DNA from 4 places in the Streptomyces sp. NBC_00328 genome. Region 3 is predicted to be linked to each of the others. Evidence: riboswitches for the same ligand, from Rfam matches in the RefSeq annotation. Region 3 holds a riboswitch; each other region holds the start of a gene.
The links. A riboswitch is a leader RNA that binds a small molecule or an ion and turns the genes downstream of it on or off. The one in region 3 is predicted to bind cyclic di-AMP.
Positions count from the first base shown of each region.

Region 1: it holds a riboswitch for cyclic di-AMP, as region 3 does, so the genes downstream of both, OG485_RS21275 (M23 family metallopeptidase) here and OG485_RS08850 (C40 family peptidase) in region 3, are expected to answer to the same signal.
Region 2: it holds a riboswitch for cyclic di-AMP, as region 3 does, so the genes downstream of both, OG485_RS25275 (transglycosylase SLT domain-containing protein) here and OG485_RS08850 (C40 family peptidase) in region 3, are expected to answer to the same signal.
Region 4: it holds a riboswitch for cyclic di-AMP, as region 3 does, so the genes downstream of both, OG485_RS04065 (NlpC/P60 family protein) here and OG485_RS08850 (C40 family peptidase) in region 3, are expected to answer to the same signal.

Region 1 is NZ_CP108013.1:4,871,187-4,878,958, forward strand. It holds gene OG485_RS21265 (PrsW family intramembrane metalloprotease) at 1-541, shown strand, start outside; gene OG485_RS21270 (aldo/keto reductase) at 650-1,594, opposite strand; gene OG485_RS21275 (M23 family metallopeptidase) at 1,733-2,767, opposite strand; cyclic di-AMP (ydaO/yuaA leader) riboswitch at 2,778-2,934, opposite strand; gene OG485_RS21280 (PP2C family protein-serine/threonine phosphatase) at 3,241-4,302, opposite strand; tRNA gene OG485_RS21285 (tRNA-Met) at 4,725-4,798, opposite strand; gene OG485_RS21290 (dihydrofolate reductase family protein) at 4,905-6,047, opposite strand; gene OG485_RS21295 (MarR family winged helix-turn-helix transcriptional regulator) at 6,129-6,638, shown strand; gene OG485_RS21300 (GTP cyclohydrolase II) at 6,771-7,424, shown strand; tRNA gene OG485_RS21305 (tRNA-Lys) at 7,483-7,555, opposite strand; gene OG485_RS21310 (amino acid permease) at 7,678-7,772, opposite strand, start outside.
Region 2 is NZ_CP108013.1:5,753,367-5,761,138, reverse strand. It holds gene OG485_RS25290 (hypothetical protein) at 1-379, shown strand, start outside; gene OG485_RS25285 (polyprenyl synthetase family protein) at 583-1,593, opposite strand; gene OG485_RS25280 (CocE/NonD family hydrolase) at 1,939-3,936, shown strand; cyclic di-AMP (ydaO/yuaA leader) riboswitch at 4,596-4,756, shown strand; gene OG485_RS25275 (transglycosylase SLT domain-containing protein) at 4,760-5,515, shown strand; gene OG485_RS25270 (HAD family hydrolase) at 5,922-6,731, opposite strand; gene fahA (fumarylacetoacetase) at 7,342-7,772, shown strand, end outside.
Region 3 is NZ_CP108013.1:2,043,256-2,051,027, forward strand. It holds gene OG485_RS08840 (ATP-dependent Clp protease proteolytic subunit) at 1-484, shown strand, start outside; gene OG485_RS08845 (hypothetical protein) at 492-797, shown strand; cyclic di-AMP (ydaO/yuaA leader) riboswitch at 1,158-1,330, shown strand; gene OG485_RS08850 (C40 family peptidase) at 1,334-1,807, shown strand; gene OG485_RS08855 (LysE family translocator) at 1,878-2,519, opposite strand; gene OG485_RS08860 (LysR family transcriptional regulator) at 2,629-3,591, shown strand; gene OG485_RS08865 (ATP-binding protein) at 3,668-4,126, opposite strand; gene OG485_RS08870 (helix-turn-helix domain-containing protein) at 4,339-5,196, shown strand; gene OG485_RS08875 (DUF397 domain-containing protein) at 5,208-5,432, shown strand; gene OG485_RS08880 (8-amino-7-oxononanoate synthase) at 5,508-6,632, opposite strand; gene bioB (biotin synthase BioB) at 6,803-7,772, shown strand, end outside.
Region 4 is NZ_CP108013.1:961,236-969,007, reverse strand. It holds gene OG485_RS04085 (beta-glucanase) at 142-846, shown strand; gene OG485_RS04080 (hypothetical protein) at 1,023-1,196, shown strand; gene OG485_RS04075 (alpha/beta fold hydrolase) at 1,327-2,073, shown strand; gene OG485_RS04070 (hypothetical protein) at 2,160-2,390, opposite strand; cyclic di-AMP (ydaO/yuaA leader) riboswitch at 2,892-3,063, shown strand; gene OG485_RS04065 (NlpC/P60 family protein) at 3,071-4,852, shown strand; gene OG485_RS04060 (hypothetical protein) at 4,947-5,264, opposite strand; gene OG485_RS04055 (PadR family transcriptional regulator) at 5,443-5,973, shown strand; gene OG485_RS04050 (DUF2306 domain-containing protein) at 6,058-7,233, shown strand; gene OG485_RS04045 (hypothetical protein) at 7,294-7,772, shown strand, end outside.

The sequences.
Region 1 (7,772 bases), 2.8 Mb from region 3:
CCGGTTCGGGTTCTTCGGTGTGTACGCGGCGTTCATGGTGCCCGCGTTCGGGCTGCTGACCTGGCTGGTCGTCTGGACCCGGCAGCGCGAGCTGCGGACCGTGCGCGCCGAACTGCCCGTGTACACCGCCGCCGGCTGGCTGGGCGCGGCCGAACCGTGGGTCCTCGGCTCGATGCGGGCGCGGCAGCTCGCGCGCGAGTGGGCCGGCCACCACTTCGGGAAGAGCGCGGCACGTTCGGTGGCGGAGTACGAGGCGTACGCGACCTCGCTGGCGTTCCTGCGCCACCGGGGGCGCCGGGGCCGTGCGGGCGCCGACTTCGTCGTGCGGGAGCGCGAGTTGCTCGACCAGCTGTGGCGCCGCCGGGAGATCGCCCGTCCGGCCCTCGCCTACGCGGCCCGCGCCACGGCACCGCTGCCCGCGCCGCCGCCCTGGCCGGCCCCCGGGTACGGCTACATCGCCCCGCCGGCCCGGCCCTACGGCCCACCGGCACAGGCATCCGCGCCGGCCCCGTATCCCGCGTACAACCCGTACCGCTCCTAGGGCCCGACGCCCGGCCCGGGACCGGCCGGTGGACACCACCGGTCCGGTCCCCCGCACCTGGGCCACGGGCCGGTGGGTACCCGGGTCCGCGCGCCCGCGCTACGGCCGTTACGCCGACGCCTGCGTCAAGCGCGTGAGTTCCTCGTCCGTCAGCACCAGGTCCGCGACCCCCAGCAGGGCCGGGAGCTGCTCCACGGTGCGGGCGGAGGCGATGGGCGCGGCGACCGTCGGCTGTGCGGCCAGCCAGGCGAGGGCGACCGTCGGGACGGCGACGCCGTGGGCCGCGGCGATCTCGTCGAGGGCGGCGAGGACCAGCGGCCCGCGTTCCGTGTCGAGGTGCTTGGCCGCGCCCGCGGCCCGGGCCGAGTCGACCGTCGTGCCGGGGCGGTACTTGCCGGTGAGGAAACCGGAGGCGAGCGCGAAGTACGGGACGGCGGCCAGACCTGCCTGGGAGGCGACCTCCAGCAGGGAGCCCTCGTAGGTGTCGCGCGAGACGAGGTTGTAGTGCGGCTGGAGCGCGACATACCGCGCGAGGCCCTCGCGGTCGGAGAACTCCAGGGACTCCCGCAGCCGCTCCGGAGAGATATTGGAGGCGGCTATGTGCCGCACCTTGCCGGCCGTCACCAGCTCGTCGAGGGCACCGATGATCTCTTCGACCGGCACGTCCGGCTTGTCGAAGTGCGTGTAGTAGAGGTCGATGTGGTCGGTGCCCAGGCGGCGCAGCGACGCGTCGGCCGCGGCCTTGATGTTGGCACCGGACAGACCCTGGTACGCGGGGTGCTGGCTGACCTTGGTGGCGACCACGATGTCCTCGCGGTTGCCGCGGGTCCTCAGCCACTTGCCGATGATGGTCTCGGACTCGCCGCCCTCGTTGCCCTCGATCCAGGCGGAGTAGGAGTCGGCCGTGTCGAGGAAGTTGCCGCCGGCTGCCGCGTAGGCGTCGAGCACGGCGAAGGACCGGGTCTCGTCGGCCGTCCAGCCGAAGACGTTGCCCCCGAGGGAGAGCGGGAAGACCTCGAGGTCGGACGAACCGAGCTTGCGAAGAGAAGTCATGTACGGGCTCAACACCCGTCCCGGACGGATGTATTCCGCAATCACCTGGGCCGGGGGCCGTCGTCCGCGCCCGGACGACCGACAGCCCTGACGTCGGGGGGGTTGACGTCAGGGCTGCCGGAGATCGGAAATCAGGGGTTAGGGGTTGAGGCCCTTGCTCTGGAGCCACGCCATCGGGTCGATGCCGGTGGCGGCGCCGCCGGGGTGCACTTCGAGGTGCAGGTGCGCCCCGGTGACATTGCCCGTCGCACCCACGCGCCCGATGACATCACCGGTGGCGACCTTCTGGCCCACGCTGACGCTGATGGACGACTGGTGGCAGAACCACAGCTCCGTACCGTCGTCGAGGGTGAGGATCGTGCGGTAGCCGTACGCTCCGGCCCAGCCGGCCTCCGTGATGGTGCCGCTGTGGACCGCCTTGATGAGCGTGCCGGTGGGCGCCGCGAAGTCGAGTCCGGTGTGGTAGCCGGAGGACCACAGGGCACCGGCCTCGCCGAAGGTCGAGGTCAGCGTGTACGAGGACGTCGGCAGCGAGTAGCTCTTGGCGAGCTCGGCGAGGCGCTCCTGCTCGGCCTTCGCCTTGGCCGCCTCCTCCGCCTTCTCCTTCACGGCGTCGGCCTTGGCCTCGGCTTCGTTCTGCTGCTTGGCGGCGAGGTCGACGGCCTTCTTCGCGGCGGCCGTCTGGGCGGCCTGCTGCGTGGCGGTGTCGGCCTGGTTCTGCTGCGACTGGGCCTGCTGCATGATGCGGTCGCGCAGTGCCTCACCGGCGTCGGTGGTGCCCTGGGCCTCGTCGGCGGTGGTCAGACCGGCGCTGGTGAGCGGGGTCGTGGAGCCCTTGGGAGTGCTGGATCCGCCGTCCGAGATCAGGGCCTTGGCCGAATCGGTGACCGACGACAGGTCGGGCAGCGAGATCGAGACGGGCGGCTTGCCCGGAGCGGCGCTGGCGATACCACCCGCGCCGACGGCGGCTATGACGCCGACGCCGAGAACCGTGGAGCTGCGGGCGAGTCCTCCGCCGCGCTGCTTGCCCGTGCGGTGCCGGCCGCGGACGGGAGCGACGGAATCCGCGGTGGGATTCCACTCCTCCCAGGGTCCCTCGTCCTTGCCGTAGCCGAAGGTGTGTGTTTCGTTCGGCGCGAACGAGGTTGGCTGAGCGGGCCGGTTGGACGCCACCTGGCGCACTCCTTTCCTTCCTTGCCGCCTACCGGGTTAGCTGACGGGTTCGGAGCAGGAAGGTCTCCTACGCGCGTACGGCCACCGTGCTTCCACGGCGGAATACGCTCGATTCACCCCACGAGTTGGTTCCCCGGTTCCCTTACGGGATTCGGCGCGTGCGCGCACGGAGCCGCCTCTTGTGACGGTTGTGACGACCGCGCTGCGTTATCGAACGTTAATAGACCCAGGCACCGAATTCCAAGCCGTTCCGACTGATCATTAACGGCTCTTGGCCAGGACTTTGGGGTCATGAGCGATGAAAAACGGGCGAGTTGACCGCATGGTGTCGACACGGGTTTTCCTGACGGTAAGTCAGATGCTACGCGGAGGGGCACCGCCCGGTCACCGCTCGTGACCGAGCCCGGAAAAGCCGTCGCCCAGGGGGTGAAAGACCTCCCGGACAACGCGCGGCTCCCCTCGGCGAGCACCCGTCACGGGCGCCGGACGGCGAGCAGCGCCATGTCGTCCGTCAGCGCGCCGCCCGTGTGCAGGCGGGCCGCCTCGAAGAGGGCGGTCAGCAGCGTGTCGGGGCAGGGAAAGACCCGTCCGGCCAGCCAGGCGGCCGGGTCGAAGAACTCCCCCCGCGCGTCACGGGCCTCGGACAGTCCGTCGGTGTGCAGCAGCAGCGTCGTCCCGCGCGGAAATCCCTCCCGCACCGTCGGGGCGGGCAGGCTTCCCAGTTCACTCATCCCGAGCGGCAGCGCGAAGGACTCGGCGGTGAGGGTGCGGAGCGTGCCGTCGGGATGCAGCAACAGGGGCGGCGGGTGGCCGCGGTTGACGACGCGTACGACGTCCTCGCCGTGCGGGATCTCGGCGAGGACCGCGGTCGTGAACCCCTCGGCCGCGTCGACGCTGTCGCGCCGGGTGCCCGCGCGCGTCAGCGCCCGCTCCAGGCGCTCCGCGACGCCCTCCAGGGTCGCCTCCTGCTCGGCCGCCTCCCGGAACGCCCCGACCACCGTCGCGACGGTGGCCACCGCGGTCATCCCCTTCCCCCGTACGTCCCCGACGACCAGCCGTACACCGTGCGGGGAGTCCTGCACGGCGTACAGATCCCCGCCGATGAACGCGTCCTCCTGCGCTGCCTCGTACCGGGCCGCGACCTCCAGTCCGGCGATCCGCGCCTCGGGCTCGGGCAGCACGGCACGCTGCGCGAACTCGGCGATCTCCCGGACGGAGGCGAGCCGTTCGTCGCCGCGCCGGACGACCGTGTTGATGAGGACGGCGAGTACCGCGGCCATCGCCACGGTGACCACCTCGGTGACCGCGTCGACCTGAAGGACGATGCCGAGGACAAAGTGGGTGATGAGCACGGCGCCGACGGCGAGGACGCCGGTGAGAACGGTTCCGCGCAGCGAATGGAGAGGTGCGGCGACCAGGGGCGCGGCCGCGAACAGGGGGGTCGCGGTGAATTCCGACGGGGTGAGGTAGTCGTAGACGACCCCGGCGGCGACGAACAGCACGGGCAGGATCCGGACGAAGGCGCGTGCGTACACGATCCCGCGCGGCTGCGCTCCCGCCGCCGGACCGGGCGGTGGGACGCTCCCGGACCCGCGGACACCGCGGGACAGCCGGTCGGCCCGGTCACGGGGCCGTCCGGTCCGCCACTCACCTGCCGGCTGCCCCGCCACCCGTCCAGAAGACCCGGTACGGGGGCGGCGGGCGACCGGTGTGGCCCGACCGGGGGAGGACACCGCCTGCCGGAGCGGACCTGGACCGGCCCGAAGCACCGCGCGAACCGGGACCGGCTCCGGGGAACCACGGCCGGAAGAAGGCGAAAGCGGCCGAAAGGCAGCGGAAGGAGGCGGAAGAAGCCGGAAGAAGGCCGGAAAGGAGCCCGGAGCGGCCGGCGGAACCGGTGGGGGCAAACACCAAGGGCCGGAACTCGTGAATCCGAGTTCCGGCCCTTGGCCTTCAGTAGCGGGGACAGGATTTGAACCTGCGACCTCTGGGTTATGAGCCCAGCGAGCTACCGAGCTGCTCCACCCCGCGTCGTTGAAACCAGTGTACGCCATCCGCGGGACCCGAAGCACACCCGTTTAAACGCGCCCCTCCAGCGGCGCCGGCACCCGGCTTCTCCCCGGCTCCTCTCCGGCTTCTACCCGGCCGCCAGATGCCGGTTGGGGGCCTTGGCGCGGTCCGCGTACTCGGGCAGGACGGCGACCTGGGCGCCCGCGGCGGCGAGGAGCCCGTTCCCGTCGGCGTCCCTGACGAACGTGTCGGGCTCGCGCCAGGCGGTGACGACCCGTCGCACACCGGCGTCCAGGATGAGCCGGGCGCACGGAGCGGGCCGGGAGGCACGGTGGGCGCACGGTTCCAGGCTGCTGTAGACGGTGGCGGCGGCCAGCCGGGGATCGGCCGGGTCGATCTTGGCGAGGGCGGCCTCCTCGGCGTGCACGACGGGATCGCCGCCCTCGCGGGAGTGGCCCCGGGCCAGCTCGGTCCCGTCGGCCGCGACCACGACGGCGCCCACGCTGAAGGCGGTCTTCGAGGGCGGGCACAGCTCCGCCAGCTCACAGGCGAGCTCCAGCCACCGCCGGTCCGCGGCGGAGGCGAGCGAGCCGGTGCCGGGCGCGGTGGGGACGTAGCGGATGAGCACGACGTCGCCGACGGGCCGCGTCTCCACCAGCCGCATCCGGCCCACGGGGTACTCCCCGGTCCCGAACAGCCGCGGCGCGTCCGGCTGCCCGACGAAGAGCGGGGCGACGGCGAGCTGGAGCTCGTCGGCGAGTTCCTCGCGCACGAGCTGGGTGTGGACCTTGCCGCCCCCTTCGACCATGAGGCGGCGCACCCCCCGTACGTCGTGAAGGTGTTCCAGGAGCACACGCCAGTCGAGTGCGGGTCCGGTCGGGACGACGTCCACGCCGACGATCCCCTTCAGCAGGGCGGACGCCCGCAGCGCGCCCTCGTCCGTCGTGTAGACGATCTTCTCGCCGCCCGTGTGCCAGAACTGGGCCCCCGGGTCGAGCTCACCGGAACCGCTGACGGTGACCTTCAGGGGGTATTCGGGACGGCCGCCGGCGACACGGGCCGCACGCCGTTCGGCGGAGTTGACCAGGAGCCGCGGATTGTCCGTGCGCAGGGTGCCGGCGCCCACCAGGATCGCGTCGCTGGAGGCCCGCACCTCGTCGACCCGGTCGAAGTCGGCCGGGCCCGAGAGCAGCAGCCGCTCGGGGCCGGTGTCGTCCAGGAAGCCGTCGAGGGAGACGGCGGCGGACAGCAGGACGTAGGGACGGGGCATCGGAACGCTTCCTCCGGTCGCACGCGCGCGGTGAGTTCGAGCGCAGTGGTTCAAGTTTTAAACAATACCTAGACTGGTCTCATGACGACCCGCTGGCTGACCGCCGCCGAACAGCACGCCTGGCGCTCGTACCTCTCCGCGAGCTCCCTCCTGGAGGACGCCATCGACCGCCGGCTCCAGGCGGAGGCGGGGATGCCCCACCTTTACTACTCCATCCTGGCCAAGTTGTCCGAGGCGCCGGAGCGGAGGCTGCGGATGACCGACCTCGCCGAGGCCCAGAAGATCACCCGCAGCCGTCTGACATACGCCGTGACCCGGCTGGAGAAGGACGGCACCGTACGCCGGGAGGGCTGCCCCACCGACAGGCGCGGGCACATGGCCGTCCTCACCGACGAGGGCACGGCCCTCCTGGAGCGGGTCGCACCGGGGCACGTCGAGACGGTGCGGACGGCGATCTTCGACCATCTGACCCCCGAGCAGGTGCGGCAGCTGGACGAGATCTGCGGAACCATCACCCGGGCGATCCAGGGCGGGAACTCCGGTTCGTCCGGGGAAGATCTGCCCTGGCGGCGGCGTTCCTGCTCCTCGTGAGGCGCTCGATGCAGTCGAGGGGGGCGTGAACCCCATTGCTTGAAGTTTGAAGCAGATGTAGTGTCTCGTTCCGTGGCTGTGCTTCAAATCTGAAGCACAGTCCCGTACGAACCCGCCGGACGGAGAGACCCCATGCGCGACCACCCCACCGCCACCGTGCGCACCCGCGTCCGCGTACCCCTGCGCTTCGGCGACGGCTACTCCGTCGACGCCCAGCTCGTGACCTTCCACGGCCTCCTCGACGGCAAGGAACACCTGGCCGTCGTCCTCGGCGAGCCCGGCCCGAACCCGCTGGTGCGACTGCACTCCGAGTGCCTGACCGGCGACGTGTTCGGCTCGGCCCGCTGCGACTGCGGACCCCAGCTGCGCGAGGCGGTGGAACAGATCGCGGACCGCGGCGGCGTCCTGCTGTACCTGCGCCAGGAGGGCCGCGGCATCGGCCTCTACAACAAGCTCGACGCGTACGCCCTCCAGGACCAGGGCCTGGACACCTACGCCGCCAACGCGGCCCTCGGTCTGCCCGAGGACGACCGCGACTACACGGCGGCCGCCCAGATGCTCCGGGCCCTCGGCATCGACTCCCTGGACCTGCTCTCCAACAACCCGGACAAGGCCGAACAGCTCCGCGAGCTCGGCATCACGGTCTCCCACCGTGTCCCGACGGGCGTCTTCACCACCGCCCACAACGTCCGCTACCTGCGCGCCAAGGTCCTCCAGACCCAGCACACGCTGCCGCTGCAGGAACTCACGGAGCGCACGGAACTCACGGGACTCACGGCCGGCTGACAGCCCTCGAACGAAACAAGCCCCCGGCTCAGATCGCTCTGAGCCGGGGGCTCTTCCGTAGACCCTGTGGGACTCGAACCCACAACCAATGGATTAAAAGTCCACTGCTCTGCCAATTGAGCTAAGGGTCCCCGCACCGGGAAAACACCGACACGGCGCACCGGCTCGCGCCGACGCATCCCCGAGCATAGCGGGACGCGGCCGGGACTCCGATCGGGTATCGGTGCCCCGGCCACGCCGAAGGCCCACAAGGTCAGGGATCGACCGGTTCGGGTGCACCCTTGCGGGCGGCCTCACGGGCGATCGTGCGGTGATGCTCGGGGTTGAGGAACCAGTGACGGGCCGAGG
Region 2 (7,772 bases), 3.7 Mb from region 3:
GGGCACGGTCGTCACCGACGACAAGGGGTACGTCCTGTACCGCTTCGACGCGGACTCGGCGAACCCGACCAAGGTCACCTGCTACGACACCTGCGCCACGGTCTGGCCGGCGACCACGGCCCACGGCGGGGTGACCACGAAGGGCATCGACAAGAGCCTGGTCTCCACGGTGAAACGCGCGGACGGCAGCACCCAGGTCACCCTCGCCGGCTGGCCCCTCTACCGGTACGCCAAGGACGACGAGCCGAAGGAGGCCTACGGCCAGGGAGTGGACGGAACGTGGTTCGCGGTGACACCGAGCGGCGCGAAGATCACCACACCCGCCTCGACGTCGCCGACACCGGCCACGACGAGCACGGGAGGCGGTGGAGGCTACTGACAGCCGCCCCGGCAGGGGCCGGTCCTGGCCTGGCCGGTACGGGGCCGGTCCCGGACCGGCGGATACGGACCGGCGGATACGGACCGGTTCCAACCGGTCGGCGACCGGTGGCACCTGAACCGGCGTCTCAGCCGGCCCATGTCCGGTGGCACGCGAGCCGGCGTCCCAGTCCGCCCGCGACCGGTGACACCCGAGCCGGCGTCTCAGCCCGCCCGGTGCACCACGGCGTCCACCAGCTCGACCAGCGCGGCCTTCGAGTCGCACTCACGCAGCGGGGCCAGCGCGGCGCGCGCCTCCTCCGCGTAGCGCACGGTGTCCCGGCGCGCCTGCTCCAGCGCGGGGTGCTCCCGCAGCCGGGCCAGCGCCTCCGCGTGCCGCGCGTCGTCCGTCAGGTCCGAGTCGAGCAGCTCGCACAGCGCGATGTCCTCGGCGAGCCCCAGCCGCTCCGCGCGCTCGCGCAGCCGCAGCACCGGCAGCGTGGCGATGCCCTCGCGCAGATCCGTCCCCGGCGTCTTGCCGGACTCGTGCGAGTCGGACGCGATGTCGAGGACGTCGTCCGCGAGCTGGAAAGCGACGCCCAGCCGCTCGCCGTACTGCGTGAGCACGTCCACGACCGTCTCGTCGGCGCCCGACATCATCGCGCCGAACCGGCACGCGACGGCGACCAGCGACCCGGTCTTGCCGCCGAGCACGTCGAGGTAGTGGTCGACCGGATCGCGGCCGTCGCGCGGACCCGCGGTCTCCAGGATCTGCCCGGTCACCAGCCGCTCGAACGCCTCGGCCTGGATCCGGACGGCCTCGGGCCCGAGGTCCGCCAGGATGTACGAGGCGCGGGCGAAGAGGAAGTCACCCGTGAGGACGGCCAGCGAGTTGCCCCAGCGCACGTTGGCGCTGTCCACCCCGCGCCGGACCTCGGCCTCGTCCATCACGTCGTCGTGGTACAGCGTGGCGAGGTGGGTCAGCTCGACGACCACGGCCGAGGGCACGACACCCGGCGCGTAGGGGTCGCCGAACTGCGCGGCGAGCATCACGAGCAGCGGCCTGAACCGCTTGCCGCCGGCCCGCACGAGGTGCTGGGCGGCTTCCGTGATGAACGGGACCTCGCTCTTGGTGGCTTCGAGCAAACCCTCCTCGACAGCCGCCAATCCGGCCTGGACATCGGCTTCGAGAGCCTGGTCCCGCACGCTCAGCCCGAACGGCCCGACGACGGTCACGAGAGGTTCTCCTGTCTGCTGACGATCACATGGCGAACTCGGTCGATCATTTGGTCGATGACACGGTTTGTCGATGTGTCGCTGCCATCACTCAAGTCAGCGTATCCGGTCACGTTTCGATCACCACGAGCGCCCACCGTCCCCCGGTCCACTTCGCTCCGCCAGGTGGTGGGCGCGAGTACACCCGGAAGGCACACGGGAAGCACCTGCGTGCCCCAACGGCGGGTACCCCGGCTCACGGGCACCACCCCACCACCGACTGTATGTTCATGATCAGATGATGTGAACCGACTTGCGATGACTTGCGATGAAATGACCGGCATTACGTCCTCTGGGGTGGCGCTCATGCACATCCGTACGTCCTTCCCTTACGAGACCACTCACGAGGACGTCCTCATCCCTCTCTCGGACGGCACCCGTCTGTACGCCCGGATCTGGCGGCCGCTGACCGAGGAGCCCGTACCGGCGCTCCTGGAGTACCTCCCGTACCGCCTGACCGACTGGACGGCCCCGCGCGACCAGCAGCGCCATCCGTGGTACGCCGGGCACGGCTACGCCTCCGTCCGCGTGGACGTACGCGGCCACGGCAATTCGGAGGGAGTGCCGGGGGACGAGGACACGGGGAACGAGCCGGACGACGGGGTGGAGGTGGTCTCCTGGCTGGCGGCCCGGCCCTGGTGCACCGGCCGGGTCGGCATGTTCGGGATCGCGTGGGGCGGCTTCGACTCCCTCCGGACCGCGGCCCGCGCGCCCGAGCCGCTCAAGGCGATCGTCACGGTCTGCTCGACCGACGACCTCTATGACAACGACGTGCACCATGCGGGAGGTTCCGTCCTCGCCGTCGACACGCACGCCCGGTCGGCCCGACTGCTCGCCTTCGCCGCCCGCCCGCCGGACCCCGCGCACGTGGGCGAGGGCATGTGGCGGAGCATGTGGGAGAAACGGCTGGAGGCGATCCGCCCCGCCGCGCCCACCTGGCTGGCACACCAGACCAGGGACGCGTACTGGCGCCACGACAGCCTCCGCGAGGAGTACGGGGCCATCCGCGCCGCGGTCCTCGCGGTCGGCGGCTGGCACGATCCGCATCGCGACACGGTGCTGCGCCTGGTGCGGAACCTGCCGCCTGATCGCGTACGAGGTCTCATCGGCCCCTGGTCCCGCCAGTACCCGGACCGGGGCCTGCCGCCCGGACCGGCGATCGGCTTCCTCCAGGAGACGCTGCGCTGGTGGGACCACTGGCTCAGGGACGAGGAGACGGACGCGCTCTCCGTCCCCCTTCTGCGCTCGTACGTGATGGACGCGCACCCTCCGGCGACGGTGTACGCGCGGATCCCCGGCCGCTGGGTGGGTGACCCGGCCTGGCCCTCGCCCTCGGTGACCCCGGTCGCGTACGCGCTCCAGGGCGCCCCGCTGCCGGTGCGCTCCCCGCAGCACACGGGGGTCGACGCGGGCCGGCTGTTCCCTTCCGGCGACGACGCCGACCTGCCGCCGGACCAACGGGAGGAGGACGCCCGCTCGGCCTGCTTCGAGTTCGAGGTGCCTGAGGAGACCTGGGTACTGGGCCGGCCCCGGGTCAATCTGCGGCTGACGTCCGCGTCACCCAGGGGCCAGGTGATCGCCCGGCTGTGCGACGTGGCCCCGGACGGAGCGTCGACGCTCGTCACCCGGGGCACCCTGAACCTCTCGGCGCGCCGGGGCCCCGACCGGGCGGTTCCCTGGGAACCGGGTACCACGGAGAACGTGGTGTTCGACCTGACCGCCATCGGCTACGCGTTCCCGGCGGGCCACCGGATCCGGCTGGGCGTCTCCTCCGCGTACTGGCCCTGGATCTGGCCCCAGCCGGGCTCGGAGGAGGGCTTCACCCTGGAGCCGATCGGCAGCGTCCTGGAACTCCCGGTACGGGCAACGGAGTCGGACCCCTCGGTCGCCTTCGAGGAACCGGAGCAGTTCGCACCCCTCGGCGTGACCGTCTCGGCGACCCTGGACGAGCCCCGCCCCCGACGCCTGGTCCTGCGCGACGTGGCCGCGGAGACCTGGCGTCTTGAGGTGGACCCGGGGCGCGGCGGTACCCGCGTGTACCCCGACGGCCTCGAATGCACGGAGGAGGCCCGGGAGACGTACACGATCGACACCTCGGACCCGCTGTCCGCCCGCGCCCACTCGGCCTGGTCGATCCGACTGCACCGCCCGGACCTGCCGTGGGACGCCCGCGTCGAGACGGTCTCCGCCATCACCTGCGACGCACAGGACTTCGTCACGACCGACGAACTCGTCTGCAAGGACGGCGACGAGGTCGTCTTCCATCGAACCTGGGAGAAGCGCATCCCGCGCACAGCCGGCTGACTGGGCCCGCCGGCACGGGAGTTCACTCCCTCGGACCGCTGCGCATCCACACGCGCCCCAGGCCCGGGCCGGCGCGACGCGCTCATGGCGCGGGCCCCGGCGTATCGCCGCGCCCCGGACGGCGGCAGGACACTCTCGCGCCGAACACCGGTGGCGCGAGGCGCACTTCACCGCGCACCGGCCCGGGTTCGGAACCGCGTCGGGGCGGCTTCGGTCCACGTCCGGGCGGCTTCGGCTTGCGTCCGGGCGGCTTCGGCTCGCGTGCGGGAGGCGCGCCCGCCACCGGGCGGCCACGTTCCCCGATGTGTCCCGCGCCACAATTCCCGCCGCGCCAGGGGCCTCTCGGTACCCCGCGAAGGGCTCGGCGGCGGCTTCCACCGCAAGGACGATGCCCGAATTACCCCTCATGCCGCCTTGATGCTCTTTGGTCTCGTGAGTTGGGTCACCGGCGAACCGGACTCCCGCCGCGCGCCCTTCGCGACCCAACCCGTTTGCCAAAGGCAAGTTGAGGATCTAATTCCGGCGCAATCGGACTTTTTACCCGTGCATTAACCAGGAGAAAGCGATCTTCGCGGTCAAATCTCATCTTGTTTCGGACATGTGCTCTCGCATACGTTCTGGTCGACCCCGGGCGGATCGCCGAATCCTGCCGCCGCCCGGCAACCCATCGACCCACGCACGGCAGGAGCGGGGGAACCACAGGTAAGCCGCCGATCCGGGCACACCGGACCGGCTTGGGGTGAAGCCGCGCCCACAGCGCGGCCGGGCATCTCCCGCCCGAACCCGACAGCTCACCTCGCAGGCGTCGGAGAGGAAATTCGTCATGCCCGTACGAGGCAAGCACCGCCGCATGAAGACCAACGTCATCACCCGGGGCATGATCGCCGCCGGAACGGGCGGCATCGCCCTCGCCCTCCCGCTCGTGAGCGCGACCGGCGCCAGCGCCGCCACCCCGGCGCAGGCCCCGCAGGCCGCCCACACCGCGGTGATCCCCAACGTGCAGCTCGTCACCTACAAGGTGGTCGCCGGCGACACGCTCTCCAAGGTGGCGCAGAAGTACCCCAAGAGCGGCGGCTGGAAGAAGCTGTACGCGGCGAACCGCGCGGTCATCGGTGACAACCCCGCCCACCTCCGTCCGGGCCTGAAGCTGACCGTGGGCACGAAGACGCTGAAGTCGACGACCGTCCGCACCACGGCGAAGGCGACCGCCGCCGTCGCCAAGTCGACCACCGTCACCCAGGCCGCCGCCAAGACGTACTCCAACAACCTCGACGGCTGGATCAAGGAATCCCTGGACGTCATGGCCAAGGCCGGCATCCCGGGCAGCTACGACGGCATCCACCGCAACGTGATGCGCGAGTCCTCCGGCAACCCCAACGCCATCAACAACTGGGACTCCAACGCCGCCGCGGGCATCCCCTCCAAGGGCCTGCTCCAGGTGATCGACCCCACGTTCCAGGCGTACCACGTGGCCGGCACGTCGTGGAACATCTACGACCCGGTCGCCAACATCACCGCGGCCTGCAACTACGCGGCCGACAAGTACGGCTCGATGGACAACGTCAACGGCGCCTACTGATCGCACCCCGCACCCCGTCTTCCTCCGCACCCGCCGACGGCGCCTTCCCGGCCCGTCGGCGGGTGCGTTGCGGTCCCGTCGGCCGGTGTGCGTCCGCGGGCGCGGCGGCGGGTGCGCGTCCGTGGGCACGGCGGGCGGGTGCGCTCCGAATGTGTCGGCGGGTGTGCGTTCGTGGGTGCGCCGGGCGGGCGTGTCGGCGGGTGTGCGTTTGCGGGCGCGCCAGGCTGGGGCGCCTGCGCCGCTAGTGCCGCGGCAGGCAACGTTTGCCCGTCAAGGAGCGGCGCCCGGTGCGTGCTCTCGGCGTGCCGGCCGGAAGTCCTCGTACTGGATGTACTTGGGCTTTCGGCCGGTGCGGCGAGAGTGCGTGCCGGGAGTCGCGACGGGGCGAACGTTGCCTGTCGCGGCACTAGAAGCCGAAGAGGCGCTCCAGCACGACCGCGATCCCGTCGTCCTCGTTCGACAGGGTGATTTCGTCGGCCACCGCCTTCAGTTCCGGATGGGCGTTGGCCATCGCCACACCTCGGGCCGCCCAGTCGAACATCGGGATGTCATTGGGCATGTCACCGAAGGCGAGCGTCGCGTCCGGCGTGAGCCCGAGGTGCGCCGCGGCGAGAGCCAGGCCCGTCGCCTTGGTCACCCCGCATGGCTGGAGTTCGACGGTGCCGGGTCCGGACATGGTGACCGTCGCCAGCGAACCGACCACTCCCCGTGCCGCCGACGCCAACTCGTCGTCGGACAAGGAGGGGTGACGGAGCAACACCTTGCTGATCGGCTCCGCCCAGAGGTCGTCCCGGCGCGGCACCCGCACCGCGGGCAGGGTCGGATGCGGCATGACATAGCCCGGCTCGATGAGCGTCAGCCCGTCCACGCCGTCCTGGTCGACCGCCGCGTACAGCAGCCCGACCTCCGCCTCGATCTTGCCGAGCGCCGTCTCCGCCAGTTCCCTGTCCAGGGTCACCGACCACAGCATGCGGTCCGCGCCGGCGTCGTACAGCTGCGCCCCCTGCCCGCACACCGCCAGTCCCTCGCCGCCGAGTTCGTCGAGAAGCGGTCGCACGCGTGGTGCGGGTCGGCCCGTGACCACGAGATGCCGGGCACCTGCCCGGGTCACCTTCGCCAACGCGGCACGTGACCGGTCGGAGAGTGTGTCGTCGCCGCGCAGCAGCGTTCCGTCCAGGTCAGTGGCGATGAGTGAATATGCAGTCGGAGCGGCCATGATCCGAAGAATACGGATCGAACGACTCATCGGCCCGGCCTGAACCGGACGACGTCCGGTATCCCGTCAGCAACGCCGTTCACCGCACGGTGGTAAGCGCGTTGCGACCGCTTCGGATCACCCACGCTCCACTTCCGTCCACACCGACTTTCCCGCACACGACCGACCACATTTCCCCAACACCCCCTGGACAAAGGCCAACTCGCCGACAGGCCACCTCGGCCGCCGTACCGCACCACGCCGGCCACCGGGGCCGGACATCGGCAAGTCCGTTCACGGACAAGCCCGTTGGGCCGGGCAGAGACGAACTCCTCCCGCCTTGGGAAGTGCGCCACGGAAGCGTACGAGACAGCCGCGGGCAGCCTCGGGCAGCCGCGAGCAGGTCCGTGAAGCGCGGCCACGGAACCGAGAAGCGGCACCCGTCACCCGGCTTCGGCGCACCCGCCGCCCAGCGACCTCCGGCTCCGCGCGGGACCAATACGGACATTGCAAACCCTTTAGGCCCTGCCGCAGCGGGGACACTCCCCCGTAACGTGTGCCCGACCACATGAAACGCGTGGAACGCATGGATCACATGGCGAGTACGAATCCGAAAGCGAGGCACCAACCGATGCCCCCCTTCGATGTCCCCGAGGGCGACCCCTTCGGCCCGCACAACCTGCCGTACGGCGTGTTCTCCCTGACCGACCCGGCCGGCGACCCCGAGCGACGCGTCGGCGTACGGCTCGGCGACCACGTGCTCGACGCGGGCGCGGCGGCCCGCTCCCTCGGCTCCCCTTACGCCGGGCTGCTCGCGCAGCCGACCCTCGACCCGCTGCTCGCCGCGGGCCGCACCGCCTGGTCCGACGTCCGGCGCGCGCTGACGGCCTGGGTGACCGTCCCGGCCCACCGGGAGACCCTCGCTCCCCATTTCCACCCGCTCACCGACGTGACGCTGCACCTCCCCTTCACCGTCGCGGACTACGTCGACTTCTACGCCTCCGAGAACCACGCCCGGAACGTCGGCCAGATCTTCCGTCCCGATGCCGCCGACTCCCTCAC
Region 3 (7,772 bases):
GGCGCAGTTCGTGTACCTCGAACACCAGGCGCCCGAGCAGGACATCTCGCTGTACATCAACTCCCCGGGCGGCTCCTTCAGCGCGATGACCGCGATCTACGACACGATGCGGTTCGTCACCTGCGACGTGGAGACGGTCTGCCTCGGCCAGGCGGCGTCGTCTGCGGCCGTCCTGCTGGCCGGCGGCACCCCGGGCAAGCGGCTCGCCCTGCCGGGAGCGCGCGTCCTCCTGCACCAGCCGTCGGTCCCGGAGCCGGTCCAGGGACAGACGAGCGACCTGGTCATCCGGGCCGGGGAGTTGCTGCGCACCCGCGAGATCCTCGAGGACATGCTCGTACGGCATACGGGGCGGAGCCCGGAGCGGGTCGCCGCGGACATCGAGCGGGACAAGATCTTCGACGCTCCGGCGGCACTGGCCTACGGGCTGATCGACCGGATCGTCCCGAGCCGCAGGGCCTCGCACGAGACGCCCGGCGCGAGGTGAGCGGCCGATGATCCCGGACCTCCCCCCGCTGCCCGCGCTGACCCGCGCCGAGGCCGAGCTGATCGACCGCTATCTCGACGTGGTCGACCTGGTCGGCCGTATCAACCCGTCCCGTCCCGGAGACACCTATCGCGGCCTGAGGGCGGCTCAGGCACTGGTCGGCAAGGCGGCGGCCCTGCGGGACGCTCTCACGCTGATGCACCAGCGGGGCGAGAGCGAGGTGCACGCCCCGACGCTGGCCCAGGCCCTGCGGGTGCTCGACGGGGAGCGGCGGGCGAACCGGGTCACCTTGCCGCCCGAGTCCGGCAGTTGACGGACCCGCACCGGAAGGCCGGTACGCGCCGTGGCCGCCGACGTCCGGACCGCGACTCAAACGGACCGGATGGTGTACCCCCCGTTGGCGTATTCGCCCAACCTTTCTACGACCCCTCCGAGTTGCGCAACACGCGGCGTCCGAAGGCCGGATGAGGCCCGTCGTCGCAGGTGCGGGCCTCATCCACGTCCCCAACACGTGCTCGAACGGAGGGGTGTTCACTCGAACGGGTGAGTGGTGAGTAAGCCCACAAAACACCGGTTCCGCTCGGATTTTCCTACTCCCATGAGTGAAGATCCCTTCCGACGACAAGCCCCCGCCACAGCGGCGGGGCGGTCCGGGCGGACGCCGAGTCCTGCCGCCGCCCGGATGCCCGGTCGACAGAAGTGGATCGGCAGGAGTGGAGGACCCAGCTAGACGGGCCGCCGGAACAGTTCCGGGCGGTCCTTGGGGTGAAGCCGCAACAGCGGCCGGGCAACTTCGCCAGCCCGAATCCGACAGGTCATCCTTCACAGGCGGCTGACGAAGGGTTGCGCATGACTGCGCTCAATCGTGTCCCGTCGCTGTGGACCCGGGCCGGTACGGCCTCGGCCCTCACCCTTGCCGCGGTGGGCGGCAGCCTCGTGGTACCCGGCGCCGCGCCGGACGCCGAGGCGGCCACTCTTGCGACGAGGGCACTCCACGTCGCGGCATCGAAGCACGGCTCCCCCTACCAGTGGGGCGCCACGGGACCTCACCGCTTCGACTGCTCCGGGCTCACGCTCTACTCGTACAAGAAGGCGGGCAAGAAGCTGCCTCGTACGGCCGCGGCCCAGTACAACAAGACGCACCACGTCTCGGCCTCACACCGCAAGGCCGGTGACCTCGTGTTCTTCCACTCCGGCCGGAACGTGTACCACGTCGGTATCTACGCCGGGAAGGGGAAGATCTGGCACTCTCCGAAGACCGGGGAAGTGGTGAAGCTCCAGAAGATCTGGACGAGAAGCGTCTGGTACGGCAGGGTCGGCTGACCTTTCGCCCGGGGCGGCGGCGCGTGCCGCCGCCCCGGAGCGGGCCCTCCACGGGCCGCCCGACGCCCTCTCAGCTCCTCAGCGGCTCCAGCACCAGGACGACGCCCAGAACGGTGAGAGCGCCGCCGGTGGCCCCCGCCACGGCGCGCGCGGCACGCGGCCCGCGCAGCCACCGTCCGAGCCGGTCGACCAGCAGCGCGACCGCCGGGAACCACACCAGGGCCAGGACGACCACGATCAGCGCGAGCACCAGCGTCCGCGGCACCACCGCGCTGCCCGCGGGCACGAACTGCGGCAGCAGGCTCAGGAAGGTGACGGGCGCCTTCGGGTTGAGCACGTTGGTGACGAACCCCTGCCGCAGCGGACGCGGGCCCGCCCCCTCGGTCACTGCCCCCTCGCCCGCCGGTCCGTCAGCCGCCGCGCCGCGCGGACGGTACAGCGAGTGGAGCGTGCGCAGGCCCAGGTACAGCACATAGCCGCCGCCGAGCAGCTGGAGCGTCCGGAACAGCGTGGGCACGGCGGTGAGGACCGCGGCGACCCCGGCGACGGCGAGCGCGGTGTGGACGAGCAGGCCGCCCGCGATGCCGAGGGCGCAGGCGACCCCGGCACGGCGCGAGACGAGTGCGTTGCGTACGACGACGGTGAAGTCCGCGCCCGGCATGGCGACCATCCCCGCGGCGACACCTGTGAAGGCGATGAGCTGTGCGTCCATGCGTCCAGGCTGCCCGGAGCGGGCCTTCAGCAGGTATGTCGAATATCCTGGGCGGGCCTTAAGCAATCGTTTAGGCCGGGCGGCGTGCCACCGGTCCCGGGAGGCCGCGATGTACGACCCGACACGGCTCGCGGCGCTGGTGGCGGTCGCCGAGGCGGGGTCGATCACCCGGGCCGCCGAGCGCCTCGGATACACCCCGCCGGCGCTGTCCCAGCAGGTGGCGAAGCTGGAGCGGGAGGCGGGGGCGACGCTGCTGGTGCGCTCCCACCGCGGAACGCGGCTCACCGACGCGGGTGAACTGCTGGTCGTACGGGCCCGCCGGGTCCTCGACGAGATGGAGCTGGCCCGGCACGAACTGGCCGGTCTGACGGGACTGTCGGGCGGCACGCTGCGGCTCGGCACCTTCCAGACGGCGGGCACCCATCTGCTCCCGCCGGTACTCAGCGCCTTTCGCCGGGCCCACCCGGACGTGGCGCTCGCGGTCGCCGACTACGAGCCCCCGCTCGGGATCGCGGCGGTCGCGGCCGGCGAGGTGGACCTGGCCCTCACGCACACCTACCGGCCCGCCGCGCCGGTACCGGTCCCGTCGTCCGTGGGCGTCGAGCCGCTCCTCGTCGAGGAGCTGGTGCTGGTGACCGCTCCCGGCCACCTCCTCGCGGACGGTACGGCACGGCTGCCGCTCACCGAGCTCGCCGGACAGCCGCTGATCAGCATGGCCCCGCACCACCCTCCCCGGCAGGGTGTGGAGGCCGCGCTCGCCCGGGCGGGGGCCACACCGGCGGTGCTCGTCGAGACACCGGTGTACGCCCTGGTGTGCGCGCTGGTCAGTGCCGGGCTCGGGGTCGCGGTCGTGCCCGAGATGGTGGCGGCGACCGCGGCGACGCCGGTGAGCGCCCGGCTGCTGGAGCCGGGAGACCTGCGCCGCACGATCTCGGTCGTCCACCGGGCGGATGTCACGGTCCCCGCTGCCGACGCGTTCCGCGCCCTGCTGCGCGGGGCGTTCGGACGAGCCGGAAGGCACCGGCTCTCCGGCCGGCCGGAGACCCGGGGGCGTCGGGACAACATCCTCTAGTGCGACTCCTGGTACGACTCCGTCAGGTCTGCGTCGATCCCGGGATCCCCCTGGGGTCTGCCGTCTGGATCGGACCCTAGGGCTCTTCCGGCCACCCCGCCGGCACCGGCTGGACGGGGACCGTCCACGGGAGTTCGATGGAGACCGTCTTGCCGCCCTCCCGGGTCGGCACGACGGTGAGCCTGCCGCCGCACTCGGCGGCCAGCCAGCGGATGATCACCATGCCGCGGCCGTTGTCCTGCTGGACGGCCGCGGGCAGCCGCTTCGGAAAACGCGGATGGCTGTCGGTGACACCGATACGCAGACGCTCCTCCCGGTCGAGGCGCACGCCGACCGTGAAGGTGGGTGACTGCCCGAACGTGTGCTGGACGGCGTTGGTGGCCAGTTCGGACACGATCAGACGGACGGTCTCGGCGACTTCGCAGTCGCCCGGCAGGCCCCATTCGGACAGCACTTCGGCGACGAATTTACGGGCCACGGAAACCGAGACCGGTTCGCTCGGCAGGGTGACGGATGCTTCCTGATGGTCTGCCATGGCGACGTTCGTCCCTTTCCCACGGGACCGGAGCCCGACACCGAGCGGATGGTTCGAGTACGGTCCCGGACTGGTGCTTGCGCCAGACTGCCATTACCGGGCCGGTCGCGGGTGCGATCCACCGACTAATGCATATATCTGTCGCTCGATGCGGTGAACTCTGCGTCGGCAGAGCATATTCGGGCGACTTGGAAGGAGTAAGGAGAACAGTCATGCAGCACGGTCCCGCGGTGCGCCGCCGCAAGCTCGGTGCCGAACTGCGCGCGCTCCGCGCGGGTACGGGCCTCACGAGCGGTGAGGCGGCCCGCCTGCTCGGCTGGCACCAGTCGAAGGTGAGCCGCATCGAAACCGGCACCAGCGGGGTGAAACCGGCCGATGTGGAGCGCCTGTTGCACGCGTACGGCGTCGATGATCCCGAACTGCGTGAACTTCTCGTCGTATTGGCCGGATCCGAGGGCAACGGGCGCCACCACTGGTGGCACGCGTACCGCGGTGTGCTTCCGCCCGCCTACCGCGACTTCATCAGCCTGGAGTCGGGCGCCAGCGCCATGCGCACCCTGGAGACCTCTGTCGTACCCGGACTGCTGCAGACGCCGGAGTACGCCCGCGCGGTCACGCGGGCCGCCGTGGACGGTCTGGAGGAGAGCAAGCTCGACGCCCTGGTCGAGGTGCGCCTGGCCCGGCAGGACGTCCTGCGCTCGAACCCGCCGCTGGAGCTGTCCGCCGTCCTGGACGAGGCGGTGTTGCGGCGGGAGGTCGGCGGCCCCGACGTCATGGCGAGCCAACTGCGGCGGCTGCGGGAGGCCGCCGCCCTGCCCCAAGTACGGCTCCAGGTACTGCCGTTCGCCGCCGGGGCACACATCGGAGTTACCGGGCCTTTCGTTATTTTCTCATTTCCGAACACAACCGATCTGGATGTGGTTGTTCTCGACCACTTGACGAGTAGCCTCTATCTCGAACGGAAAGAAGACCTCCAGGCCTACACCGAGGCCTTCAACACCCTTCAGTTCCACGCCCTTTCGCCCGAGGACTCGTTGGACTACATCGCCGTGATAGGTGACGGCGCGTAAGGAGGCACGTCATGTCAGCAATGCCTCGGTACGTACCTTCCAGCACTTCACTGCACCCTGTGCGATGGCTGCGCAGCAGCCGCAGTACCGGGATGAACAACTGCGTCGAGACGGCACGCCCGAGCACCGGACCCTGGTCCGGAATGGTCGCGGTGCGCGATTCCAAGAACACGGCGGGACCCGCCCTGCTGTTCACCCCGGACGTCTGGAAGGGGTTCATCACCAGGCTGGACTGACCCCGCACGGATCACCGCTCCGACAGATCACCGGCCGGCCGCTCCGGCGGACCACCGGCCGATCGCTCCACCGGTTCACCGGTTCCGGCTGATCACGTCCACCGCGTGCTCGATCTGCTCCTCGGAGAGGTCCGCGCGGGCCGTCAGCCGCAGTCGCGAAACGCCGTCGGGCACCGACGGGGGACGGAAACAGCCGACAGCGAGGCCCGCCTCGCGGCAGTCGGCCGCCCATCGCACCGCCCGTTCGGGGGACGGTGCCCGCACGGAGACGACCGCGGCGTCCGGTCGCACCGCGGAGAGGCCCTCCGCCGTCAGCCGCGTGTGCAGTGCCCTGGCCACCGCGCGCGCCCGCGCCGCCCGCTCCGGTTCACGGCGCAGCAGCCGCAGCGCCGCCAGCGCCGCGCCCGCCGCCGCGGGCGCCAGGCCCGTGTCGAAGATGAAGGTGCGCGCCGCGTTGATCAGATGGTCGATGACGGCCGCCGGGCCGAGGACGGCGCCGCCCTGGCTCCCGAGCGACTTGGAGAGCGTGACGGTCACGACGACGTCCGGGTCCCCCGCGAGCCCCGCGGCGTGCGGAGCACCCCTGCCGCCGCGGCCCAGGACACCGAGCCCGTGCGCGTCGTCGACGATGAGTCCGGCGCCGTACTCCCGGCAGGCCAGGGCGAGTTCGGCGAGCGGGGCCGCGTCGCCGTCCACCGAGAAGACCGTGTCGGAGACCGTGACCGCGGGTCCGTCGTGGGTGCCGAGCGCCTTGCGCACGGCGTCGGGGTCCACGTGGGAGACCACCTGTGTGGTGCCGCGGGCGAGCCGGCAGCCGTCGATCAGGGAGGCGTGGTTGCCGGCGTCGGAGACGACCAGCGAGCCGTGCGGCGCGAGCGCGGTGACGGCCGCGAGGTTGGCCGCGTAGCCCGAGGACAGGACGAGCGCGGACTCGAAGCCGCAGAAGTCGGCCAGTTCGCGTTCCAGCTCGCCGTGGAGTTCGGTGGTGCCGGTGACGAGCCGGGAGCCCGTCGCGCCGCCGCCCCACCGGCGCGCGGCCGCGGCCGCGCCCTCGGTGACCTCCGGGTGGCGGGCGAGCCCGAGGTAGTCGTTGCTCGCGAGGTCGAGGAGCGGCGAGTCCGCGGGACGCGGGCGCAGCGTTCGTACGAGTCCGGCCCTGCGGCGCGCCTCGGCCTGCTCGTCGATCCAGCCGAACGCCATGTGTCCTCCGGGTCTCGCCGCATGCGCGGTGGCGGTGATTTGTAGGCAGTGCACAGACCCTAGCGGTCGCTCCGCGGGCCCATGATGTGGCAATACCCACACGTCGAACCATCTCTGTTGTGCAAACTCTCCTTGGCCGGAAGCGGTCGCATAGGCCAGGATCGGACCTCATGGACCTGCTGAACACGCTGGTGGACAAGGGGCTTCGGCGCGAGCTGCCGACCCGCGACGAGGCGCTGGCCGTACTGGCCACCTCCGACGACGACGTACTCGACGTGGTGGCCGCGGCCGGCAAGGTGCGCCGTCACTGGTTCGGGCGACGGGTGAAACTGAACTATCTCGTCAACCTGAAGTCGGGCCTGTGCCCGGAGGACTGCTCGTACTGCTCGCAGCGTCTGGGCTCCACGGCCGGCATCCTCAAGTACAGCTGGCTCAAGCCCGACGAGGCCTCCCGGGCCGCGGCGGCCGGACTGGCCGGTGGCGCCAAGCGGGTCTGCCTGGTGGCCAGCGGGCGCGGCCCGACGGACCGTGACGTGGACCGGGTCTCCGACACGATCAAGGCGATCAAGGACCAGAACGAGAACGTCGAGGTGTGCGCGTGCCTCGGCCTGCTCTCCGACGGCCAGGCCGAGCGGCTGCGCGCGGCGGGCGCGGACGCCTACAACCACAACCTGAACACGTCCGAGGGGACGTACGGGGAGATCACGACCACCCACACGTACGCCGACCGGGTGGACACCGTCCAGAAGGCGCACGCGGCCGGGCTGTCCGCCTGCTCGGGTCTGATCGCGGGCATGGGCGAGTCGGACGAGGACCTCGTCGACGTCGTGTACGCGCTGCGCGAGCTCGACCCCGACTCCGTTCCGGTGAATTTCCTGATCCCGTTCGAGGGAACCCCGCTCGCCAAGGAGTGGAACCTCACCCCGCAGCGCTGTCTGCGGATCCTCGCGATGGTCCGCTTCGTGTGCCCGGACGTCGAGGTCCGGATCGCGGGCGGCCGCGAGGTGCATCTGCGCACGCTCCAGCCGCTGGCCCTGCACCTCGCCAACTCGATCTTCCTCGGTGACTACCTCACCAGCGAGGGCCAGGCGGGCAAGGCCGACCTGGAGATGATCGCGGACGCCGGCTTCGAGGTGGAGA
Region 4 (7,772 bases), 1.1 Mb from region 3:
GCCGAAGACAGGGTGCGCCGGAGTACGACTGGTTCACCCCGATGGGTTGTTTTGTGGCGGGTTGTCGCGAACAGGGCGTGGATGTCCGGTGCTTGGGGAGAACCTGGAGGTACGCGCAACGCCGTCATCGAGGAGTGCCGCGTGTCCGATGTCGTCTTCACGGCGGATTTCGCCTCGCCTCGGCAATGGGTCGCGGGCCATTCCTGGGCCTATCCCGACGGCGGTCCGGTCAATCCGGACGACGGGAAACTCGACCATCTGGTGACCGACCCCGCCTACTGCCGGACGGGCCGCTTCCTGGCCACGCGACGCCCGGACGGTGACTGGGACGCGGGCCTCCTCACCACCGAGGGCAGCGCGGACGGGTTCATGGTCCGTACGGGGGACGTGCTGGAGACACGGGTCAAGCTGCCGACGGTGACCGGGGCCTGGCCGGCCGTCTGGACATGGCGGGACGGCGGTCAGGAGATCGACGTCTTCGAGTACCACCCCGACAACCCGGACCTGCTGGAACTGTCCAACCATGTACGCAACACCCACCGTTACTACCGGAACCCCGCCATTCGGCCGGGTGCCTGGGTCGACCTCATGGTCGAGTTCGGCGCCCAGCGGGTCGCGTGGTGGGTGAACGGGATCCAGGTCTTCGACGACCGGCGCGGAGTGGGCAGATCCTGGCACGCCTATCTCATCGTCAACCTGTCCGTATGCGCCGGGCGTTACCACCCGCCGCCGCCTCCCGAAGCCTCCGAGATGGACTTCGAGGTGGCCCGGCTGACAGTCCGCAGATCCCGGGTCGGCAGGCCCTTTCCCGCGACGGAGGAGTACGGCGCCGACCTCGTGGACTGAGACGGGAACCGGGCGGCCGTCGGCGGGAGCACGGAAGCCGCCCGCCGGCCACTGGGATCCGCGGGCCGGGCACGGGAATCCTCGGCAGGTGCATCCGCCGAGCCCCTCGGCGCGGAAGCACGGCATCAGAAGCGACGCCGCGCCGGTGCGCGTCGCACCGACAGGTGCCGAGGGCCATGCCGAATCCGGAGCCGGGGCGGGACGCCCCCGAGACCGCCTACATCAGTCACGTCGGCGACTGCCGCAGGTGCCGACGGGAGTCGGGACGCTGCCCACAGGCGGCACGCCTCTGGCGCTTCTACCAGGAGTGGCGCGACGGTTACCGCGCGCGGCCCGAGGACACGGGCTGAGCCCACGAACTGAGCCCACGGCTTGGTCGGCTACGGGTGGTAGGTGGTCGGCGACCGGTGGCCGGTGAGATGATCCCTCCTCCCGGTCCAGTGCGAGGCGTGCGGGAACGTCGCGAGGTGGAGAGGTGTCATGCGAGGCTCTGCGCGGATGTCCGCCGATGATGTGTCCCGGTCCCGGGCGAGCGGCGCCCCCGTGGCGCTGCGTCCGTGTCACGTCGTCCGCCCGGACGCGGGTCCCGCGCGTGCCGCCGTACTGATCCTTCACGGTGGAACCGTCGACAGCAAGGACCCGTTGCGGCCGTGGAATGTGGCACGCGCCCGGATGCGGCCGTTCGTGCGCTCCGTGACGCGGGCCCTGCCGGACGGGAACGCGTTCGTCGGGCAGGTGCGCTACCGCTACCGGGGGTGGAACGGCGTGGACGCCGACCCCGTCGCCGACGTTCTGCGGGCACTGGATGAACTCGCCGCTCTGGTGGGGGAGGTGCCGGTCGTGCTCGTGGGCCATTCGATGGGCGGGCGCGCGGCCCTGCGGGCCGCGGCCGTGCCCCAGGTCCGGGCCGTGGTGGCGCTGGCGCCTTGGTGCCCGGAGGGTGAGCCGGTGGCCCACCTCCGGGGCAAACGCGTGATCGTGCTGCACGGCGACCGGGACCGGGTCACCGACCCCGCGGAGTCGTTCGCCCTCGTCCGCCGGGCCGCGGAGGCGGGATCCTCCGCGAACGCCGTGCGGGTCGAGGGCGGTGACCACGCCATGCTCCGGCGCGCGGGGACCTGGCACAGAGCCACCGGTGCGACGGTCGCCGATCTGGTGACCCGGATCGGCGCTGGGCTCGACCCGCTCCCCGCCGAACGGCCGGGTGGCGAACCCGGCGTCCTCTAGCAGCCGGTCACCGGTTGGCGTTCGGCGGTCGTTGCCGCCAGATGTGTCCGGCCCGTCCTCGGCCTCCGGTCGCGTTCGGCCGGCCGTCAGGGGCCGCGTGTGTCGAGCCGGTCGTCGGGGTCCGGGGTGGGGGAGAAGGGGCGTCGGGCGCCGGACGACGGCCGTGCGGTGGACGCGGGAAGCGGGGCGCCCGTCGACGGATCCCAGCTGAGGATCCACTCGAAGTCGCGTTGCAGCCGACGGGCCTCGCTTCGCACGAGCGTCGGTATGTCGCCGCGTTCGGAGATCAGTTGGGCATAGATCGGCGCATCGTGCACGTGGGGATCCTCGACTCGCTCTCGTGGTCTGACGTGCCTCGACGGTACGGCCGGCACGTGGCCGCAGTGGTCATCCGGCCAGCTCGGCCAGAACTGATCAAGGTGTGACCGATGGGTGCCGTCGATGTCGAACGACATGCCAGGGAACGTCAGTTCTGTGCACGCTTTCGACACATCCGGGGCGGCTGGGCGGGTGACCGGCGGACCTGGACGACCCGGCCCCGTGCGGTCGGCCGGCCGTCGGGGTGGAGCGGGGCGGTCCGGCCGGGCGGGGGGTTCGGGGTGGGGCCGGGACGGTCATCGGGCCCCGAGCGCCCAACATCCTTGCTCAGCGGCTTTTTCGAGCACGGCCCGTGTCCTCACCGTCGCGCTGCGAGGTGATGCGATGAAGGTCACGAAAATGTATCGGACATCTGGGACGTGGATCTTCACATCGGGTGCACAACATGGCTAAGTTGGCGACCGGGCCGCCCGACTCCCTCCGGCGAAGCTCGCCGGGCGGCGCGGCCTCCGCCGAATCCTGCCTGTCCTCGTGGCAGCTGGAGCCGGGGACCCACCGAACTTGGGGTGAATCGGCCAACTGCCTTACGGGGTAGGGGCCGTAGGGCATACCTTCCGGAATCGTCCGCCCGAACCCGACAGCTAACCCGGTAGGCGGACGACGGAAGGAGCACCACTCCATGGCGCCGGAACGCACCCCGCCCAGCGGCGAAGAAGTCGCCCGACGGCTCTCGTCCCTCTACGACCAGGCGGAGCTCGCCACCGGTAAATTCAACGGGACCCGCGCCTCGGCGAACTCCACCCGCAGGCCGGGCCGACGGGGCTCCGGTCAGGGGGGCGGGGGTTCCGATCCCGCCCAGGAAGACCTGATGCGGCAGTTGTACGACGGGGCACGCTCCCGGTACGGACCCTCGGCTCCGGCCACCCTTCCGGCCGACAGGCAGCCGGAGCGCGGCGGCGAGAGTGCCCGTCCGAGGGAGGGCGCGAAAGGCCCCAAGGGGTCCGCGGGGGAACTTCCGACGGTGTATCAGCTGGAGCAGATCGTCCGGCCCGTCGCCGAGTTGACAGCGGCACCGATGCGCGAGCTGACCGCCGGCCCGGCTTCGGAGCCGGCCGCGCGCCCCGTCCTGGAGCTGACCGCGGGTCCGGTGGCCGGGACGACGGCCGGTCGCGCCCCGGCGCCGGGAGCCGAGGCCGTGGGCCGTGCGGCGCTTCCCGCGGGGTCCGCTCCGGAGGCCGCCCCACAGAAGTCCTCGCCGCACGTCAAGAAGCAGACCGCCCGGCGCAAGCTCGCCGCCGCACAGGAGCTGATGGCACGGAACGCGGCACGGCAGAGCATGCCCGTCGCGCAGGCCCCGGCGATCGAGTACCGGCCGGTGGAGGAACCCCGGCTCCCGTCCTTCCCGTCGGTTGGTCAGACGGGTTCCTTCCCGTCGGTTGGTCAGACGGGTTCCTTCCCGTCGGTCGGTCAGACCGGTTCGTTTCCGTCGGTCGGTCAGACCGGTTCGTTTCCGTCGGTCGGTCAGACGGGGTCGTTCCCGGCAGCCGGCCCGACCGGCACGTTCCCGTCGGTCGGTCAGACACCCGTGTTCCAGCCGGCGCCCCAGCCCGCCCCGTACGAGCCCACGCCCCAGCCCGCGGCACCCCAGCCGGCGCCCATGCCCACGGTCTTCGACACGGGCTCCATGCCCCGGGCGTACGAGGCGGCGCCTCCGACCGGCGAGTACAAGTCGGTCCTCCTGCCCCTCGGGTACGAGCCGCCGCCCCCGCCCTCCGAGTACACGTCGGTGCTCCTGCCCCTCGCGTACGAGACGGCGGCCCCTCCCAGCTCGTACCAGCCGGCTCCGATGCCCCCGGTGAGCGAGCCGGTGCCTCAGCCTCCGGTGTACGAGCCGGCACCGGGTCCCGTCGCGTATCAGCCGGCCCCCGCGCCTCCGGCGAACCAGCCGCCGCCCCCGCCGGCCGACGACGCCTGGCGGCAGTCGCTGCGGCCGGCCGGCCAGCAGCAGGCCTGGCCCGCCGCTCCCGGAGCCGTCGACACGAACCCCGGGTTCAGTATCGACAGTCTCGTCGCGCCCGCCGCCCCGCCGGTCGTCGGACCCGACAGCAGGGCCGCGGAGGCGGTCGCCTTCGCCCGCGCCCAGATCGGCAGACCCTGCGTGTGGGGAGCGTCCGGACCCGGTTCGTACGACCCCTCCGGGCTCACGCAGGCGTCCTGGAAGAGCGCCGGGGTCATGCTCCCCCGTGCGACGCAGGATCAGGCACAGGTCGGCCCGGCGGTCGCCCTCGGTGCCATGCAGCCGGGTGACCTGGTCTTCTTCCACGCCAATGTGAGTCACGTCGGCCTCTACGTGGGTGACGGCATGATGGTCCACGCTCCGAGTCCCGGAGCACGGATCACCGAGGAGTCGGTCGAATACGCCGGACAGGCGGCCGTCCACAGCGTCGTACGTCCGGTCTGACCTGCGGCCCGGCTCAGGGGCGTACCGCCGTTCGGGGTGCACCGGCCGCTCGTGAAGTGCCGTCGTCCGCGAGCACGGGCGCGGCGGCGCGCCGTCAGAACTCGCTGTCGATCCCCGTGACGGCGGCAGGCCCCAGCGGGGCGTCGTCCGGGGACAGGCCGCTGTCCAGGAGGGCGCCGGAGACGAGCCGCACGGCTTCGGCCTCGGCGCTTCTCCGGTCCGCCGCCTCGACCTCGAGCCGGACGGAGAACCTGTTGTCCTCGTCGACGGTCAGCAGGCTCAGTTCCTCGCTCTCGCCCAGGTCCGTGTTCTGCGGGTCCTGGGGGCGAAGCCTGCGCTCCACGTCGGCACGGGAGGCGTCCGACAGGCCGTGGACGAACGTCCCGGGAACGGTGATGACGTAGGTGGTCACAGGAGCTCCTAGTGCGGCCGGCGCGTGGGCCTGAAGTGGGGTCGGTTGTGTGATCGCCCGTATACCCCGCATTGTGCCGGGCACCCGGATCTTCTTCGCGTCGGGCGGAGCCGGCGGTGCGGTGAGCGGGCCCGGCGGTGCCTGCCGCCCGGTGATCGTGTGGCGATACGGTCGCCCCATGGCTGACGCTCGGTTGACCACCGCCTCGTATCTCGTCCTCGGCATCATCGACAAGCTGGGCGAGGCCAGCGCGTACGACGTGAAAGGGGAGGCGGCGCGGACGGTCGCCCCCTTCTGGTCGGTGCCGCACGCGCAGGTGTACGCGCAGTGCGACCGTCTCCTCGACGCCGGGATGCTGTCCCAGGTGCGGCAGGAGAGCGGCCGCAACCGCAAGGTGCTGACGCTGACGGAGCAGGGCAGGGCGGCCCTGCGGGGCTGGCTCGACGACCCCGCGTTCGTCCCGGTGGAGGCTCGTGAGCGCGGCATCCTCAAGCTGTGGTTCGGTGGCGAGCCCGCCGTGCTCGGTCCGGTACAGCTCGGTGAGCACCTCCGGACCCTGGGCGAGTACGAGGAACTCGCCGAGACCGTCGGGGAATTGCTGACGGGCGGGCAACGGGACGCGCTGGAGTTCGGAATCCGGTACGAGCGGATGATGATCGACTTCTGGCAATGGGTGCAGCGCCGGGACGAGGACACGACAGACCGTTGACCCCGGCGGTGGACGGCCCTACCGTCTCGATAGTCCAAACGAGACTATCGATGGCCGGGTCGCGGCCACGAGCAGGGAGTCGTCGTGCGCCGTCCCACGGGCACCACCTGGCGCCGCCTCGCCGTCATCGCCGTGTCCGCCGTGTGCGTGGGCTACGCGCCGATCGCGATGACCGAGCTGTGGCCGTACGCGCACCCCGGCGCACCGGCGTTCGGTGAGTGGATCCTGGCCCACGTGGTCTCGCCGCGCTACGTGGCCGACGCGCTGGCCACCCGGATCGGGCCGTACCGCCACAGCCTCGTGCCGATGATCGTGCACTCGGTGCTCGGTGGTGTGCTGATGCTGCTGGGCCCCGCGCAGGTGCTCACCGCCGTACGGCGGCGCACGCGGCTGCACCGGGGGCTCGGGGTGGTCTTCGCGGTGACCGTGTACGCCTCGATGGCGGGCGCCGGGATGTACCTGGCGCGCACGGCCCCCGAGGACGCCTTCAGCGGCGCCGCCTTCTGGATCGTGCTCGCGACCATCCTGGTGGGCACCGTGATGAGCGTGACCTTCGGAGTGCTCGCCGCCGTCGGGGGCTTCCCCGACCTGCACCAGCGCTGGATGCTGCTGTGCTACGGCTTCCTGCTGACCGCCCCGCTGCTCCGCTTCGAGTGGGGTGGCCTGCCGCTGATCCTGCCGGGACTGTCCATGGCCGAGATCAACCAGCTGGCCACCATGCACCTGGGCTCCGTCGTCGCCCTCGGCGCCCTGATCGCCTCGCGTTCCCTCGACCGGCGCGCGAACGTCGCGGGGGTGTCCGGGTCGTGGGCCCCTGTGCCCGTCCTGGCCCTCGCGCACCTGGCCGGAGCGGCCGCGCTGACCTGGATCGCGCGCGCCTCGCTGGACCACGGGACGCGGGGGAGGCGGCTCCTGCTCGCCTATCTCCTGCCGTACGCCGTCACGTACGCGGTGATGGCCCTGCGCGCGAGGCGGGCCGGCCGGGAGGGCCGCCTCTGGGCGCGCGAGGAGTGGCGTCTGCACTGGGTGGCCCTGTGCCTGGCGCCGGTGCTGTCGGTCGGGGCCGCTCCGCTCTTCGAACGGTCGCTGGGGCTCGACGGGCTCACGGCGCTGGCCGCGGGGGCGGCGATCGGCTGCGGCGTGATGGCGTTCACGGCGACCCTGATGGTGAGCGTGCGCGTCATGTACGCACGGGAGGTCCTCAAGAGGGCCGCGCCCGCCCCCGGTTCGGTCACCCGCCTCTCCGCACCGGTCTCGTAACCCCTCCTCGCCCCCGACGCGTCCACTCCGTCGCGCCCTACGTCCGGAAACGGAATCCCCATGCCGAACGCATCCGACCCGCCCCGGACCGACGACGTCTCCGGGCAGCCGAGGCCCCTCGCGGCGGGCGGAAGGCCGCTGACCGCCGGAGTGGCGATGCTGGCCACCGCGGTCGCCGTGGTCGGTGTCCTCGTCGGCGGCCTGCTGGCGGCCGTGGCCCTCACCGGACACGTCTTCGGCGCGTGGCGCTCCACCGAGTCGCTGACGCCAGGGCTGATCGGCGCGGCCATGCTCGGCACGGCGCCCGGCCTGTTCGCGCTGAACCGGGTTCGCACCTGGCACGAGGCCCGCTCGCTCGTCCACCCGCTGGCCGTGGTGCTGGGCGGGCTGTTCACGGTGAGCCTGCTCAACGCGGGGCGGTTGTACATCGCCCGGGGCGGCTCCATCGTCCCGGTGCTGTTCAGCCTCGGCTGGCTCTTCGTGCTCGGCGCCCTGTGCGTGTGCGCCCTGATCGCGCTGGTCCTGCAGTACCTCACCCC